Regions from separate parts of the Nonomuraea terrae genome, predicted to be linked through region 2. Evidence: riboswitches for the same ligand, from Rfam matches in the RefSeq annotation. Region 2 holds a riboswitch; the other holds the start of a gene.
The links. A riboswitch is a leader RNA that binds a small molecule or an ion and turns the genes downstream of it on or off. The one in region 2 is predicted to bind glycine.
Positions count from the first base shown of each region.

Region 1: another riboswitch for glycine. It lies ahead of gcvP (aminomethyl-transferring glycine dehydrogenase); the one in region 2 lies ahead of gcvT (glycine cleavage system aminomethyltransferase GcvT).

Region 1 covers NZ_JBITLL010000003.1:195,606-202,662, reverse strand. Annotated here, with positions in the region: gene ACIBP6_RS13425 (FHA domain-containing protein) at 1-348, shown strand, start outside; gene ftsR (transcriptional regulator FtsR) at 410-1,063, shown strand; gene ACIBP6_RS13415 (bifunctional nuclease family protein) at 1,196-1,666, shown strand; gene ACIBP6_RS13410 (MerR family transcriptional regulator) at 1,814-2,434, shown strand; glycine riboswitch at 2,519-2,615, shown strand; glycine riboswitch at 2,616-2,710, shown strand; gene gcvP (aminomethyl-transferring glycine dehydrogenase) at 2,768-5,599, shown strand; gene ACIBP6_RS13400 (tetratricopeptide repeat protein) at 5,721-6,530, shown strand; gene ACIBP6_RS13395 (hypothetical protein) at 6,537-6,881, opposite strand; gene ACIBP6_RS13390 (alpha/beta hydrolase family protein) at 6,963-7,057, shown strand, end outside.
Region 2 covers NZ_JBITLL010000007.1:683,949-691,005, reverse strand. Annotated here, with positions in the region: gene ACIBP6_RS37320 (3-oxoacyl-ACP reductase) at 1-592, shown strand, start outside; gene ACIBP6_RS37315 (gamma-glutamyl-gamma-aminobutyrate hydrolase family protein) at 601-1,290, shown strand; glycine riboswitch at 1,371-1,469, shown strand; glycine riboswitch at 1,543-1,643, shown strand; gene gcvT (glycine cleavage system aminomethyltransferase GcvT) at 1,678-2,763, shown strand; gene gcvH (glycine cleavage system protein GcvH) at 2,760-3,149, shown strand; gene ACIBP6_RS37300 (L-serine ammonia-lyase) at 3,206-4,582, shown strand; gene ACIBP6_RS37295 (hypothetical protein) at 4,583-5,077, opposite strand; gene ACIBP6_RS37290 (DUF6286 domain-containing protein) at 5,077-5,676, opposite strand; gene ACIBP6_RS37285 (amino acid deaminase/aldolase) at 5,803-6,996, shown strand.

The sequences.
Region 1 (7,057 bases), on a different contig from region 2:
CTCCTGGCCGAGCGGGCGCTCGTCGAGCAGCTCCCGCCCGGCGCGGCGTTGCTCACGGTGACCAGGGGCCCCAACCAGGGCAGCCGTTTCAGGCTGGACAAAGACCTGACCACGACCGGGCGCCACCCGGAGAGCGACATCTTCCTCGACGACATCACGGTCTCCCGCCGCCACGTCGAGTTCTACCGGCACCGCGGGGGCCAGTTCTCCGTGCGCGACGTGGGCAGCCTCAACGGCACCTACGTCAACCGCGAGCGGATCGAGGAGGTTCCGCTGCACTCCGGAGACGAGGTGCAGATCGGCAAGTTCCGCCTTCTTTTCCTGATGCGCGGCAACCCAGGCGCATGAGCGGGCGGAGTGAGCGACCCATGGAGACGTCCCCAGCGGGGGAGCCGTTGCGGGAGGCGGCATGAGCTCACAGGCCGCACGCTCGCACATGAGCATCGGGGAGGTGCTCGCCCTGCTGCAGGGCGAGTTCCCCGATGTCACCGTCTCCAAGATCCGGTTCCTCGAGGGTGAGGGCCTGATCGAGCCCGAGCGCAGCCCGTCCGGCTTCCGCAAGTTCACCCACCTGCACGTCGAGCAGCTCCGCTTCATCCTCACCGAGCAGCGCGACAACTACCTGCCGCTGCGGGTGATCAAGGACAAGATGGCCGAGAGCTTCGGCCGCCCCCGCGTGCTGCAGGACAAGCAGGAGGTCAGGCTCAGCCGGGCCGAGCTGCTGGAGGCTGCCGGCATCGACGAGGAGACCCTCGAGGAGCTCGAAGACTACGGCCTGCTCGCCCCGGTGGCCCGCCGCTACGACGAGGAGGCCCTCACCGTGGCCCGCACCGTCGGCTCGTTGTCCCGCTTCGGCCTGCACGCCCGCCACCTGCGCGCGGTCAAGGCGGCGGCCGAGCGCGAGTGCGGCCTGGTCGAGCAGACCGTCGCCCCCATACTCAAGCGGCGCGCCCCCGGCGCCATCGGCGAGGCCGACGAGGCGGCGAGGGAGCTGTCCACGCTCCTGCTCGATCTGCACGCGTCCCTTGTGCGCACGGGAGTCCGGTCGGTCCTCGGAGGTTGAGGCCGGGGCGAGCTGGGAGGCGGGGGCACATTCCGGGCCCTGCGGGTGTTACGTTGAAACGAAGAGCCATTCAGCCAGAAGCGATGTTCGAAGAGCTGTGCCGGGTGACCGGTCAGGATTACGGAGCAGCCCGTGTTGCAGATGGAGGTCGTGGGCGTAAGAGTTGAGATGCCCACAAATCAGCCGATCGTCTTGCTCAAGGAGGCACACGGGGAACGGTTCCTGCCCATCTGGATCGGCATGACCGAAGCCACGGCCATCGCCCTCGCCCAGGCGGAGGAGCCGCCGCCGCGGCCACTCACTCATGACCTGTTCCGCGACGTGCTGAGCGCCCTCGGCGTCGGCCTGCGGGCGGTCAACATCGTCGCGCTGCGCGACGGCATCTTCTTCGCCGATCTCGTCTTCTCCAACGGCGTGGAGGTCAGCGCCCGGCCGTCCGACTCCATCGCGCTCGCCCTGCGCACGGGGGCGCGCATCTTCGCCAGCGAGGAGGTCGTGCAGGAGGCGGGCGTGATCATCCCCGACGACCAGGAGGACGAGGTGGAGAAGTTCAGGGAGTTCCTTGACACGATCACTCCCGAGGACTTCGGCCGGGCGGGGTAGGTATTTCAGTGCATTTACGCTTCACGACGCGCCGAGCCGGATCGTTGACTGAGCATGGTCACGGTCCTACGGTGCAAGTGAAACCCGTGGCCGCACTTTACCAACCCCCAGATCAGGCCACGGGATGAGAGAAAGCCGGAGGTCCGCGTGGCGGTCAGCAGCGGCGAGGGTAAGACGGCCGGCCAGGAAGATCCGGTGCGGCGCGAGAGTGCGCGGCAGCGTGCCGGGGAGCAGGGCCTGCTCTTCGACGAGCAGCCGGCGACGCTGCCGGACGACATCGGATACCGCGGGCCGACGGCCTGCGCGGCGGCCGGCATCACTTACAGGCAGCTCGACTACTGGGCGCGCACGGGCCTGGTCGAGCCCACGATAAGGGCCGCACAGGGCTCGGGCTCGCAGCGCCTCTACAGCTTCCGCGACATCCTGGTGCTCAAGGTCGTCAAGCGGCTCCTCGACACGGGAGTGTCGCTGCAGCAGATCCGCACGGCCGTGCAGCACCTGCGTGACCGCGGCGTCGCCGACCTCGCGCAGATCACCCTCATGAGCGACGGCGTCAGCGTCTACGAGTGCACCTCCGCAGACGAGGTGATCGACCTGCTCCAGGGCGGCCAGGGCGTGTTCGGCATCGCGCTCGGCCGGGTCTGGCGAGAGGTCGAGGGCTCCCTCGCGGAGCTGCCGGGGGAACGCGCGGCGGTCGAGGACACCGTCCCGGCCGACCACCCCGCTGACGAACTCGCCCGCCGGCGCCGCGCGCGCCGCATCGGCTGATCCGGGCTCCCGCGACAGGCCGGCGAACCCGGCCGATCCTCACCATCCCGGCGCACCGTAGTAATCTAGGACGGGTAAGGCTGACGACCCCGTGCGGGAGAGTCCCCGGGCACTGATCCCGGGGCGCCGAAGGAGCAACCCTCCCCGGAATCTCTCAGGCATCCGGTACCGCTGGGCGAGGCAACTCTGGAAAGCAGGCGCGTTCGCCAGACGCGCCTCACCGACGGTGCAAGCCCCACCGGGGTGAAGCTCTCAGGTCCCGTTGACAGAGGGGGAGATCCGGCACTCGCCCGCGCCCTGGCGCCGGTCTCCATAGCCTCGGGAGGCACCTCCATGACCGACCTGACCGCACCGCCCTTCTCGTCCCGGCACATCGGGCCCTCGGAGTCCGAGCAGCAGCGCATGCTCGAGGCCGTCGGCTTCGAGTCCGTGGCGGACCTGGTGGCGGTGGCCGTGCCCGAGGCCATCAGGGCCAAGGACAGCCTCAAGCTGCCCGCCGCGATCGGCGAGGCCGAGGCCATCGCCGAGCTGCGCGCCCTGGCCGGGCGCAACCGCGTGCTCACCTCCATGATCGGCCTGGGCTACTACGACACCGTCACGCCCGCCGTCATCCGGCGCAACCTGCTGGAGAACCCGGGCTGGTACACCGCGTACACGCCGTACCAGCCGGAGATCTCGCAGGGCCGTCTCGAGGCGCTGCTGAACTTCCAGACGGTCGTCTCCGACCTCACCGGCCTGCCGGTGGCCGGCGCGTCGCTGCTCGACGAGGGCACGGCCGCCGCCGAGGCCATGACGCTGGCCCGCCGGGCGGGCAAGTCGAAGAGCTCGGTGTTCGTGATCGACGCCGACGCGCTGCCGCAGACCAAGGCCGTGCTGGCCACCCGCGCCGAGCCGCTCGGCATCACCCTCGTGGAGCACGCGCTGGACGGCGAGCTGCCCGAGTGCTTCGGCGTGCTCGTCCAGTATCCGGGCGCCTCCGGGCGGGTGCGCGACTTCCGCGCCGTGGCCGTCGCCGCGCACGAGGCGGGCGCGCTCGTCGTGGCCGCCGCCGACCTGCTGGCCCTGACGCTCGTGGCCGCCCCAGGGGAGCTGGGCGCCGACATCGCGATCGGCTCCTCGCAGCGGTTCGGCGTGCCGTTCGGGTTCGGCGGGCCGCACGCCGCCTACATGTCCGTACGCGAGGGGCTGCAGCGGCAGCTGCCGGGCCGCCTGGTCGGCGTGTCGGTGGACGCCGACGGCGGCCCCGCCTACCGGCTGGCCCTGCAGACCCGCGAGCAGCACATCCGCCGCGAGAAGGCCACCAGCAACATCTGCACCGCCCAGGTCCTGCTCGCCGTCATCGCCAGCATGTACGCCGTCTACCACGGCCCCGAGGGCCTGCGCCGCATCGCCCACCGGGTGCACCGGTACGCCGTCGTCCTGGCCGACGGGCTGCGCCGGGCCGGGGTCGAGGTCGTGCACGACGAGTTCTTCGACACCGTGCTGGCCCGCGTGCCCGGCCGGGCCGCCGAGGTCGTGGCCGCCGCCGCCGAGCGGGGCGTCAACCTCTGGCAGGCCGGCGCCGACCACGTCTCCGTCTCCTGCGACGAGAAGACCGGCGCCGCCGAGATCGCCAAGGTGTGGGCCGCCTTCGGCGCGCCCGCCGCCGGTGTGGACATCGAGGGCGCCGCCGACGCGCTGCCTCACACGCTGCTGCGCGAGAGCGACTACCTCACGCACCCCGTCTTCCACCAGTACCGCTCCGAGACGGCGATGCTGCGCTACCTGCGCAAGCTCCAGGACAAGGACATCGCCCTCGACCGCTCCATGATCCCGCTCGGCTCCTGCACGATGAAGCTGAACGCGACCACCGAGATGGAGCCCATCACCTGGCCGGAGTTCGCCGCGATCCACCCGTACGCGCCGGAGGAGCAGTCCGAGGGCTATCGCGAGCTGATCGGCACGCTGGAGAGCTGGCTGGCCGAGGTGACCGGCTACGACGCCGTCTCCATCCAGCCGAACGCCGGCTCCCAGGGCGAGTTCGCCGGCCTGCTGGCCATCCGCGCCTACCACCGCGCGGGCGGCCAGGGTGAGCGCGACGTCTGCCTCATCCCGTCCTCCGCCCACGGCACGAACGCCGCCAGCGCCGTCATGGCCGGCATGCGGGTCGTCGTCGTGGCCTGCGACGACAACGGCAACGTCGACCTAGCCGACCTCGACGCCAAGATCGCCAAGCACCGTGACGCCCTCGCGGCGATCATGGTGACGTACCCGTCGACGCACGGCGTGTACGAGGAGACCATCACCGAGATCTGCGAGAAGGTGCACGAGGCCGGTGGCCAGGTGTACGTCGACGGCGCCAACCTCAACGCCCTGGTCGGCCTGGCCAAGCCGGGCGCGTTCGGCGCCGACGTGTCCCACCTCAACCTGCACAAGACCTTCTGCATCCCGCACGGCGGCGGCGGCCCCGGCGTCGGCCCGGTCGCGGTGCGCGCGCACCTGGCCGACTACCTGCCCGGCCACCCGCTGCGTGACGGCGCCCCGGTCGGTCCGGTCTCGGCGGCCCCGTACGGATCGGCGGGCATCCTGCCGATCTCGTGGGCGTACGCCAGGATGATGGGCGGCGAGGGCCTCAAGGCGGCCACCGAGCAGGCCATCCTGTCGGCGAACTACCTGGCCAGGCGCCTGGCCCCGCACTACCCGGTGCTCTACACCGGCCGCGGCGGCCTGGTGGCGCACGAGTGCATCGTCGACCTGCGGCAGATCACCAAGGAGACGGGCGTCACCGTGGACGACGTGGCCAAGCGGCTCATCGACTACGGGTTCCACGCGCCGACCATGTCGTTCCCGGTGGCCGGCACGCTCATGATCGAGCCGACCGAGAGCGAGGACCTCGGCGAGCTCGACCGGTTCGTCGACGCCATGATCGCCATCCGCGGCGAGATCGCCAAGGTGGCCTCCGGCGACTACGACAAGAGCGACAACCCGCTGCGCAACGCCCCGCACACGGCCGCGGCGGTCACCGCTGACGAGTGGCCGCACCCGTACACCCGCAGCGAGGCGGCCTACCCGGTGCCCTCGCTGCGCGACGGGAAGTACTGGGTGCCGGTGCGCCGCATCGACCAGGCCTACGGCGACCGCAACCTGGTCTGCTCCTGCCCGCCCCTCGAGGCGTACGAGGACTGAGCCCGCGCGCCGAAGGACCGGCCGGGGCCGACCGATCCGGCCAGTCCTTCGGCGGCAAGTGGGCAGACATGATCGCCGGAAATCGTTAGGCTCGGGGCGACCGTCGCCCCGAGGAGCCTCCTTGACGTCATCAGAGCTGCAGACCTCGCCCCTCGACACCGCCCGCCTGCTCGCCGAACGCGGAGACCTCGAGGGCGCCGCCGCCATCCTGTCCGAGCTCGCCGCCGACCACGAGGAGCCCGACCGGGCGCAGGCCGCCGTCGGGCTGGCCGTGGTGCTGGAGCAACGCGGCGAGGTCGAGGCCGCCAGGGCCGCCGCCCGCACCGCGCTGGCCACCGGGCATCCCGAGTTCGCCGCCCAGGCCGCCTGCCACCTCGCCCAGGGCTTCGAACGCGAGGGGCGCGACGACCAGGCCAGGGCCGCCTGGCAGGCCGTGCTGGGCGTCGGCACGGCCGCGTACGTGCCGCTGGCCCACCTCGCGCTGGCCCGGCTGGCCGTGCGGGCGCAGAACCTGGAGGAGGCCGAGCGGGAGTTCCGCGCCGCCATGGAGACGAGCATGGAGGCGGGTGACGAGGGGGTCGGCGCTCACGCGGCGCAGCAGCTCGCGGACCTGATGATGGAGCACGGCGAGCCGGGGGCGGCCGCCGAGGTGCTGCTGGACGCCCTGGAGTTCGCGCCCGCGGACGAGATGCCGGGGCTGCGCGTCCAGCTCGGCATCGCGCATCTGGAGCTGGCCTGCGCCGAGTTCGCCGAGAGCCTGGAGGACGGCGCCGACCCGCGCACGGGCGCCCTGGCGATCGAGCTGCTGGCGCGCACGCTTCCGCTGCGCGGGCGCGCCGACGACGCCGACCGGGTCTGGACGTACGGGCTGGAGCACGAGGACGAGACGCTGGCCGCGGAGGTGCGGCTGCGTTACCAGCGCGACGCCTGACCGGTCTCAGGGGCGGCGGATGATCGCCACCGCGGCGGCCACGTTGATGACCACGATCGCCAGCCACACGATCAACAGGCCGACCCCTCCTGCCTGCGCCGCCCCGATGGCCGTCAGCGGGATGCCGAGGCCCATCGAGCCCAGCGCGAGCGGGATCAGCTGCGAGGCCGGCGGCTTCCTGCGCGGGGCGGCCCCGTGGTGGTCGAGCTCCGCGCGTACGCGGGCGGTGATCGTCGCGTCGATGCGGTCGACGAACGAGTCGATGAGCGCGGGCTCGTAGTCGGGGCCGAGGTCGCGGCGCGCGTCGAGAGTGGCCTGCAGCTCGTCCCGGAGCGGGCGTGTGTCTGGCATGAGTGCATCATCCAGCCTGGGAGCCTCGCCGTCATCAGACCTGAGAGCCAACTTGGCATCCTCCCCAGGTACGGTGCTGGCATGCAGGTGATGACGCCGCGGGGGCCGGCGCTGGTCGAGATCGACGAGGCCGCGCGGCCGCGGCTGCTGCTGGTGCTGACCCACGGGTCGGCCGG
Region 2 (7,057 bases):
CGTGACCGTGGAGGACGACGTCGTCAGGATGTTCGCCACCGCCCACGAGACCTACGGCAGCGTGGACATCGCCTTCAACAACGCCGGCATCTCCCCGCCCGACGACGACTCGATCCTGGAGACCGGTCTCGACGCCTGGCGCCGCGTCCAGGAGGTGAACCTGACCAGCGTCTACCTGTGCTGCAAGCACGCGATCCCGTACATGCGGCGCCAGGGCAAGGGCTCGATCATCAACACCGCGTCGTTCGTCGCGGTCATGGGGTCGGCGACCTCGCAGATCTCCTACACCGCCGCCAAGGGCGGCGTGCTGGCGATGTCGCGCGAGCTGGGCGTGCAGTTCGCCCGCGAGGGCATCCGGGTGAACGCCCTGTGCCCCGGCCCGGTGAACACGCCGCTGCTGCGGGAGCTGTTCGCCAAGGACCCGGAGCGGGCGCAGCGACGCCTGGTGCACGTGCCGGTCGGGCGTTTCGCCGAGGCGTCGGAGATCGCGGCGGCGGTGGCGTTCCTGGCCAGCGACGACGCCTCGTTCATCACGGCCAGCGAGTTCCTGGTGGACGGCGGCATCTCCGGCGCCTACGTCACTCCGCTGTAGGAGGATCCATGCGTCCCGTCATCGGCATCACCACGTACGTCGAGCCGGCCACGTTCACGGTCTGGCAGGACATGACCGTCGCGCTCCTGCCGTACATGTACGTGGAGGCGGTCGTCCGCGCCGGCGGGCAGCCCGTGCTGCTGCCGCCGGCCGGCGCGCCGGTCTCGGCGTTGCGCGGGCTCGACGGGCTGGTGCTGGCCGGCGGCGGTGACATCGACGCGGCCCGCTACGGCGAGCCGGCGCACGAGCGCACCGGATACGTCCGCGAGTTCCGCGACGAGGCCGAGTTCGCGCTGCTCGCGGCGGCCCTCGACCGGGGCCTGCCGTACCTGGGGGTCTGCCGCGGGATGCAGGTGCTCAACGTCGCGCTCGGCGGGAGCCTGCACCAGCACCTGCCCGACGTGGTGGGGCACGCGGGCCACTCCCCCGCCCCCGGGCGGTTCGGGCACCTGCCGGTCACGGCCGTGCCGGGCACCCGGCTGGCCAAGATCCTCGGCGAGCAGCCGGTGACCGTCCCGCACTACCACCACCAGGCCGTCGCCCGTCTCGCGCCGGGCCTCACGGCCACCGCCACGGCCGAGGACGGCACGGTCGAGGCCGTGGAGCTGGACACGCCGGGGTTCGTCCTGGCGGTGCAGTGGCACCCGGAGGCGGGCGAGGACGACGCGCTGTTCGAGGCGCTCGTGCGGGCCTGCTGAGGCGACCGGTGCGTCACGCCCGAATCCACCCGGACGCGACAAGACCCCCGTCACGGCACTAGGCTGACGGACATCACCGGCAAAACCGCGCGGGAGAGCACCCTGACAGCCGGTCAGTGGTCCCTGAAGGAGCAAGCCCTCCCCGCGAACCTCTCAAGGCAAAGGACCGCGCGGACTCGGACAGGAAACCCGGCTCAAGCGGACAGCCGCCCACCGTCGTGCGGCTGCTGACCTGGCCGGAGCTCCCGTCCGGAGGTGACCTCTGGAAAGCAGGCCCGTCTGGGTCTCGCCGAAGGTGAAAGTCCGGCAAAACTCGGGCGAAGCTCTCAGGCATCCATGACAGAGGGGGAGGATGCTGGCATCCGATCCTGTCCTGAGGTGCGACAAATGTCCCGACCTACGCCGCTACGAGACGTCCACGAGAGCCTCGGCGCCACACTCACCGACTTCGCCGGGTGGCTCATGCCGCTGCGGTACGGCAGCGAGGCCGCCGAGCACAGGGCCGTACGCGAAGCGGCCGGGCTGTTCGACCTGTCCCACATGGGCGAGATCTTCCTGACCGGGCCGCAGGCCGGCGAGGCGCTCGACTTCGCGCTGGTCGGCCACCTGTCGGCGCTGACGCCCGGCAGGGCCCGCTACACCATGATCGTCAACGAGCGCGGCGGGGTGCTGGACGACCTCATCGTCTACCGGCTCGGGGACGAGGAGTTCATGGTCGTCGCGAACGCCTCGAACTACGAAAAAGTTGGAAATGAGCTCAAAACTCGTGCGAAGGCGTACGACGCGGTGGTCGAGGATCGCTCCGACCAGTACGCGCTGATCGCCGTCCAGGGACCCCGTTCCCAGGAGATCCTCGCCACGCTCACCGACGCCGACCTCGGCGGGCTCAAGTACTACGCGGGCCTGCCCGGCCTCGTGGACGGCCGCCGGGCGCTCATCGCCCGCACCGGCTACACCGGCGAGGACGGGTTCGAGCTCTTCGTCGCCAATCAGGACGCCGTGCCGCTCTGGCACGCGATCACCGCGGCCGGCGAGCCGTACGGGCTCAAGCCCGCCGGCCTGTCCAGCCGCGACACCCTCAGGCTCGAAGCCGGCATGCCGCTGTACGGCAACGAGCTGAGCGCCGAGCTCACTCCGTTCGACGCGGGGCTGGGCCGGGTGGTGAAATTCGACAAGCCGGGCGACTTCGTCGGCAGGTCGGCGCTGGAGGCGGTCAAGGACGACACGCCGAAGCGCCGCCTCGTCGGGCTGGTCGCCCGGGGCCGCCGGGTGCCGCGTCACGGCTACCCGGTCACCAAGGACGGCGCCGTCGTCGGCGAGGTCACGAGCGGTGCGCCCTCCCAGTCCCTGGGAAAGCCCATTGCGATGGCCTATGTCGACACCGGCGCCGACTCAGGCCTGGCTGTGGACATCCGGGGCAGCCACGAACCCGTGGACCTGATCGAGCTGCCCTTTTACAGGAGGAACAAGTGAGCAACATCCCTGACGACCTGAGCTACACCAAGGAACACGAGTGGGTCTCCGGTATCGACGACGGACTCACCGTGACCGTGGGCATCACGGCGTTCGCCGCCGACTCCCTTGGTGACGTCGTCTACGTGCAGCTCCCCGACGTCGGCACGAACGTCGAGCATGGTGACTCCATCGGCGAGGTGGAGTCCACCAAGTCGGTGAACGAGATCTACACGCCGGTGGGCGGCGAGGTCGTCGAGGTGAACCAGGCTGTCGTCGACGACCCCAGCCTGGTCAACAGCGACCCGTACGGCGAGGGCTGGATGTTCCGGGTGCGCATGGAAGGCGAGCCCGAGGACCTTCTGTCGCCGCAGGAGTACACCGCACTCACCTCAGGCGAATCCTGACCATTTTGTAGCCGGGGCCCCGACCGGGCCCCGGCCCGCACACGAAGGGCGCATCAATGGCGATCAGCGTCTTCGATCTGTTCAAGGTCGGCATCGGCCCGTCGAGCTCGCACACCGGCGGCCCGATGGCCGCGGCGCACAAGTTCGCCCGCGGCCTGCACCACGATGGCCTGCTCGACCAGGTCGCCCGCGTCGAGGCCATCCTGTACGGCTCACTCGGCCTGACCGGCAAGGGCCACGGCAGCGACAAGGCCGTCCTGCTGGGCCTGTCAGGCGAGAAGCCGGAGCTCGTGGACGTCGACACCGTCGACGCCCGCATCGCCGCCATGCGCGAATCGGGCACCGTCCAGCTGTACGGCACCCACGAGATCCCCTTCGCCGTCGGCGAGGACCTCGTCTTCGAACGGAAGATCTCGCTGCCCGAGCACCCCAACGGCATGCGCTTCACCGCGTACGACCAGGCGGGCGGCAAGCTGCGGGAGAAGGTGTACTTCTCGGTCGGCGGCGGCTTCGTCGTGGACGAGAACGCCACCGGCGCCGACCGCATCAAGCCCGACGACACCGTCCTGCCCCACCCCTTCACCACCGGCGAGGAGCTGCTCAAGCTCTGCTCCAGCACGGGCCTGTCGATCTCCGGCCTCATGCTGGAGAACGAGAAGGCGTTCGGCCGCACCGAGGAGGAGATCCGCGCGGGCCTGCTGCGCCTGTGGCAGGTCATGTCGGAGTGCGTGGCCCGCGGCATCTCCAAGGAGGGCGTCCTGCCGGGTGGCCTGAAGGTCAGGCGGCGCGCCAACCAGCTCTACCGCCGCCTGCAGGCCGAGCCGGCCGAGAAGGACCCGCTGCAGGCGATGGACTGGGTGGCGCTGTTCGCTCTGGCGGTCAACGAGGAGAACGCCGCCGGTGGCCGCATCGTCACCGCGCCGACCAACGGCGCCGCCGGCATCATCCCGGCCGTCCTGACGTACTACAACCGTTTCGTCCCCCACGCCGACGACGAGGGCGTGATCCGCTTCCTGCTCACGGCGGGCGCCATCGGCGTGCTGTTCAAGGAGAACGCCTCCATCTCCGGCGCCGAGGTCGGCTGCCAGGGCGAAGTGGGCTCGGCCTGCTCGATGGCCTCGGCCGGCCTCACCGAGGTCCTCGGAGGCACCCCGGAGCAGGTGGAGAACGCCGCCGAGATCGGCATCGAGCACAACCTCGGCCTGACCTGCGACCCGATCGGCGGCCTCGTGCAGATCCCGTGCATCGAGCGGAACGCGGTGGCCTCCAACAAGGCCATCACGGCGGCCCGCATCGCGCTGCGCGGCGACGGCCGCCACTACGTGGCCCTCGACAAGGCCATCAAGACCATGCGCGACACCGGCCGCGACATGCTCGACAAGTACAAGGAGACCTCACGCGGCGGCCTGGCCGTCAACGTGATCGAGTGCTGACTAACGACGCACGTGCAGGCGGACGACGGACGGTGTTTCGTCGTCCCTGACCTCACGGCGGATGCGGCCGACGATGTCCTGGTCGAGCTTGCTCACCACGGACCCCACGTCGGCCGCCGACGGGCACGTCACGCTGACGCGCAGGCCGTCCGCGGCGACCCGGACGCCGGCCCGGCCGAGGCCCTCCACGCCCTTGAGACCGACGAAGAGCATGGCGGTGCCGGTGCCGTTGTGCGCGCCGCGCCGGCCCCAGCCGAGGGCGAGCAGCAGCCAGCGCAGCGCGACCAGGGCCAGCAGGAGCAGCGCGAGGGCGAGCATCCACAACGGCCACGGCTCCTCGGCCAGTGTCCGGTGGAACTGGGCGGGCAGCACCTTGGCGTTCGGGGGCAGGTCGAAGAGGCGGTCCTGGCCGCGTAGCCACGCGTACGCGCCGAGACCCAGCAGCGTCGCGCCGACGATCGCCAGGCCGATGCGGTTGCCTGCGTACTGACGCATCACATGCCCTTCCTGCGCAGGCGGACGACGACCTCGCCGGTGCCGAGGGTGCCGACGCCGGCCAGGCGATCGCCCACGGCGGTGCCGACCTGCCGGAGCATCGAGCCCGGCGTCTCCTCACCGGTCATGACGGTGACCTCGATGGTGCGGCGGCGCAGGCGTACCCGGGCCTTGTCCACGCCCGCCACCTGCTGGGCGGCGGCACGCAGCGTGCGGCGCAGACCCGGGCGGGTGATGCCGATGACGATCAGCGGGTCGGACGTCTCCACCGGCACCAGCCTGGAGCGGCCCGGCACGACCGCGAGCAGCAGCATCAGCGTGCCGAGCCCGGCCAGGACGAGGGCCGCGGCCTCCGCCTCCGGCCACGTCGTCCTGCCGGCCAGCTCGACCAGCTCGTTCACCGGGACCCAGCCGAGCGGGGCGCCGAGCAGCCCCGAGACGATCTCCGCTGTGGTCGCCCCCAGCCCGCCGACCAGGGCGAGCGCGACGGTGACCCCCGGAACGGTACGCGCGGGCCTGAGCACCTTCCTCGCCCGGCGCAGGCCGGTGTTCCGCGGGGCGGCTGCGACACCGGGCAGTATCTGCTGAAGCGTGGTCATCACAACGACAGACGTACACGGGTGGCGCCGGGCCAGAACCGCGCCCTCGCCGCCCGTTTGCCCGATCATTACGGGTTCGGCGGCGAAGCCGAGTTCATTTTCGTGATATGTCGTTACGCTGCATGTATGGATGACCGCCAGCGCTACGACCGCGCCACCGCGGCTCTCGAACCTCCCTTCGCCGCCGTCGACCTGGCGGCCATCCGCGCCAACGCCGCCGACCTCGTACGACGTGCCGCGGGCAAGCCCATCCGGGTGGCGAGCAAGTCCGTGCGCAGCCGTCCGCTGCTGGAGCGCATCCTCGCCATGGACGGCTTCCGCGGCGTCATGGCGTACACGCTGCCCGAGGCGCTCTGGCTGGCCTCCCACGGATTCACCGACATCCTCGTCGCTTACCCCACCGCCGACCGGCACGCGCTGGCCGCTCTCGCCGGGGACGCCCGCGCGGCCCGCGAGATCACCGTCACGATCGACTCGCCCGCCCACCTGGACTTCGCCGAGGCCGCCGTGGCCGGAGTGCCTTCGCGGTCCGAGATCCGGATATGTCTGGACATCGACGCCTCCTATGTCGCCTTCGGCGGCAGGTTCCGGGCCGGCGTGCTGCGCTCCCCCGTCCGCGAACCCGAGGAGGCCGCCGACCTGGCCGCCGCCGTAGCCAAGCGGCCCGGGTTCCGGCTGGCCGGCCTGATGGCGTACGAGGCCCAGATCGCCGGGGTCGGCGACGACCCGCCCGGCCGGACCCTGTACGCCCGCGCCGTCCGGCTCATGCAGGCCCGCTCGGCCAGAGAGCTCGTCCTGCGCCGCGGACGCATCGTGAACGCCGTCCGCCGCGTCGCCGACCTCGAGTTCGTCAACGGCGGCGGCACCGGGTCGGTCGAGCGCACCGTACGCGAGAAGGCCGTCACCGAGGTGGCGGCCGGGTCGGGATTCTTCCACCCGCGCCTGTTCGACTTCTACCGGCGCTTCACCGGCCGCCCCGCCGCGTTGTTCGCCCTGCCGGTCGTACGCCGCCCCGCCCCCGACACCGTGACGGTGCTCGGCGGCGGCTACCCGGCCTCCGGCTCCGCCGGGCCCAGCCGGCTGCCGCAGCCGTACCTGCCGGCCGGCCTGCGATACGCGCCCGACGAAGGCGCGGGCGAGGTGCAGACGCCGCTGATCGGCCAGGCGGCCGAGGACCTGCGGATCGGCGACCGGGTATGGTTCCGGCACGCCAAGGCAGGCGAACTATGTGAACGCTTCGACACCCTCCACCTCATCGACGGCGACACGGTGGTGGCGTCGGTGCCCACCTACCGAGGCGAGGGCCGCACTTTCCTGTAGGCGCACCGGACGAGAGCCCGCCGGATCCCACCGGACACGGGACCGCTCGCGCCGACCGCCA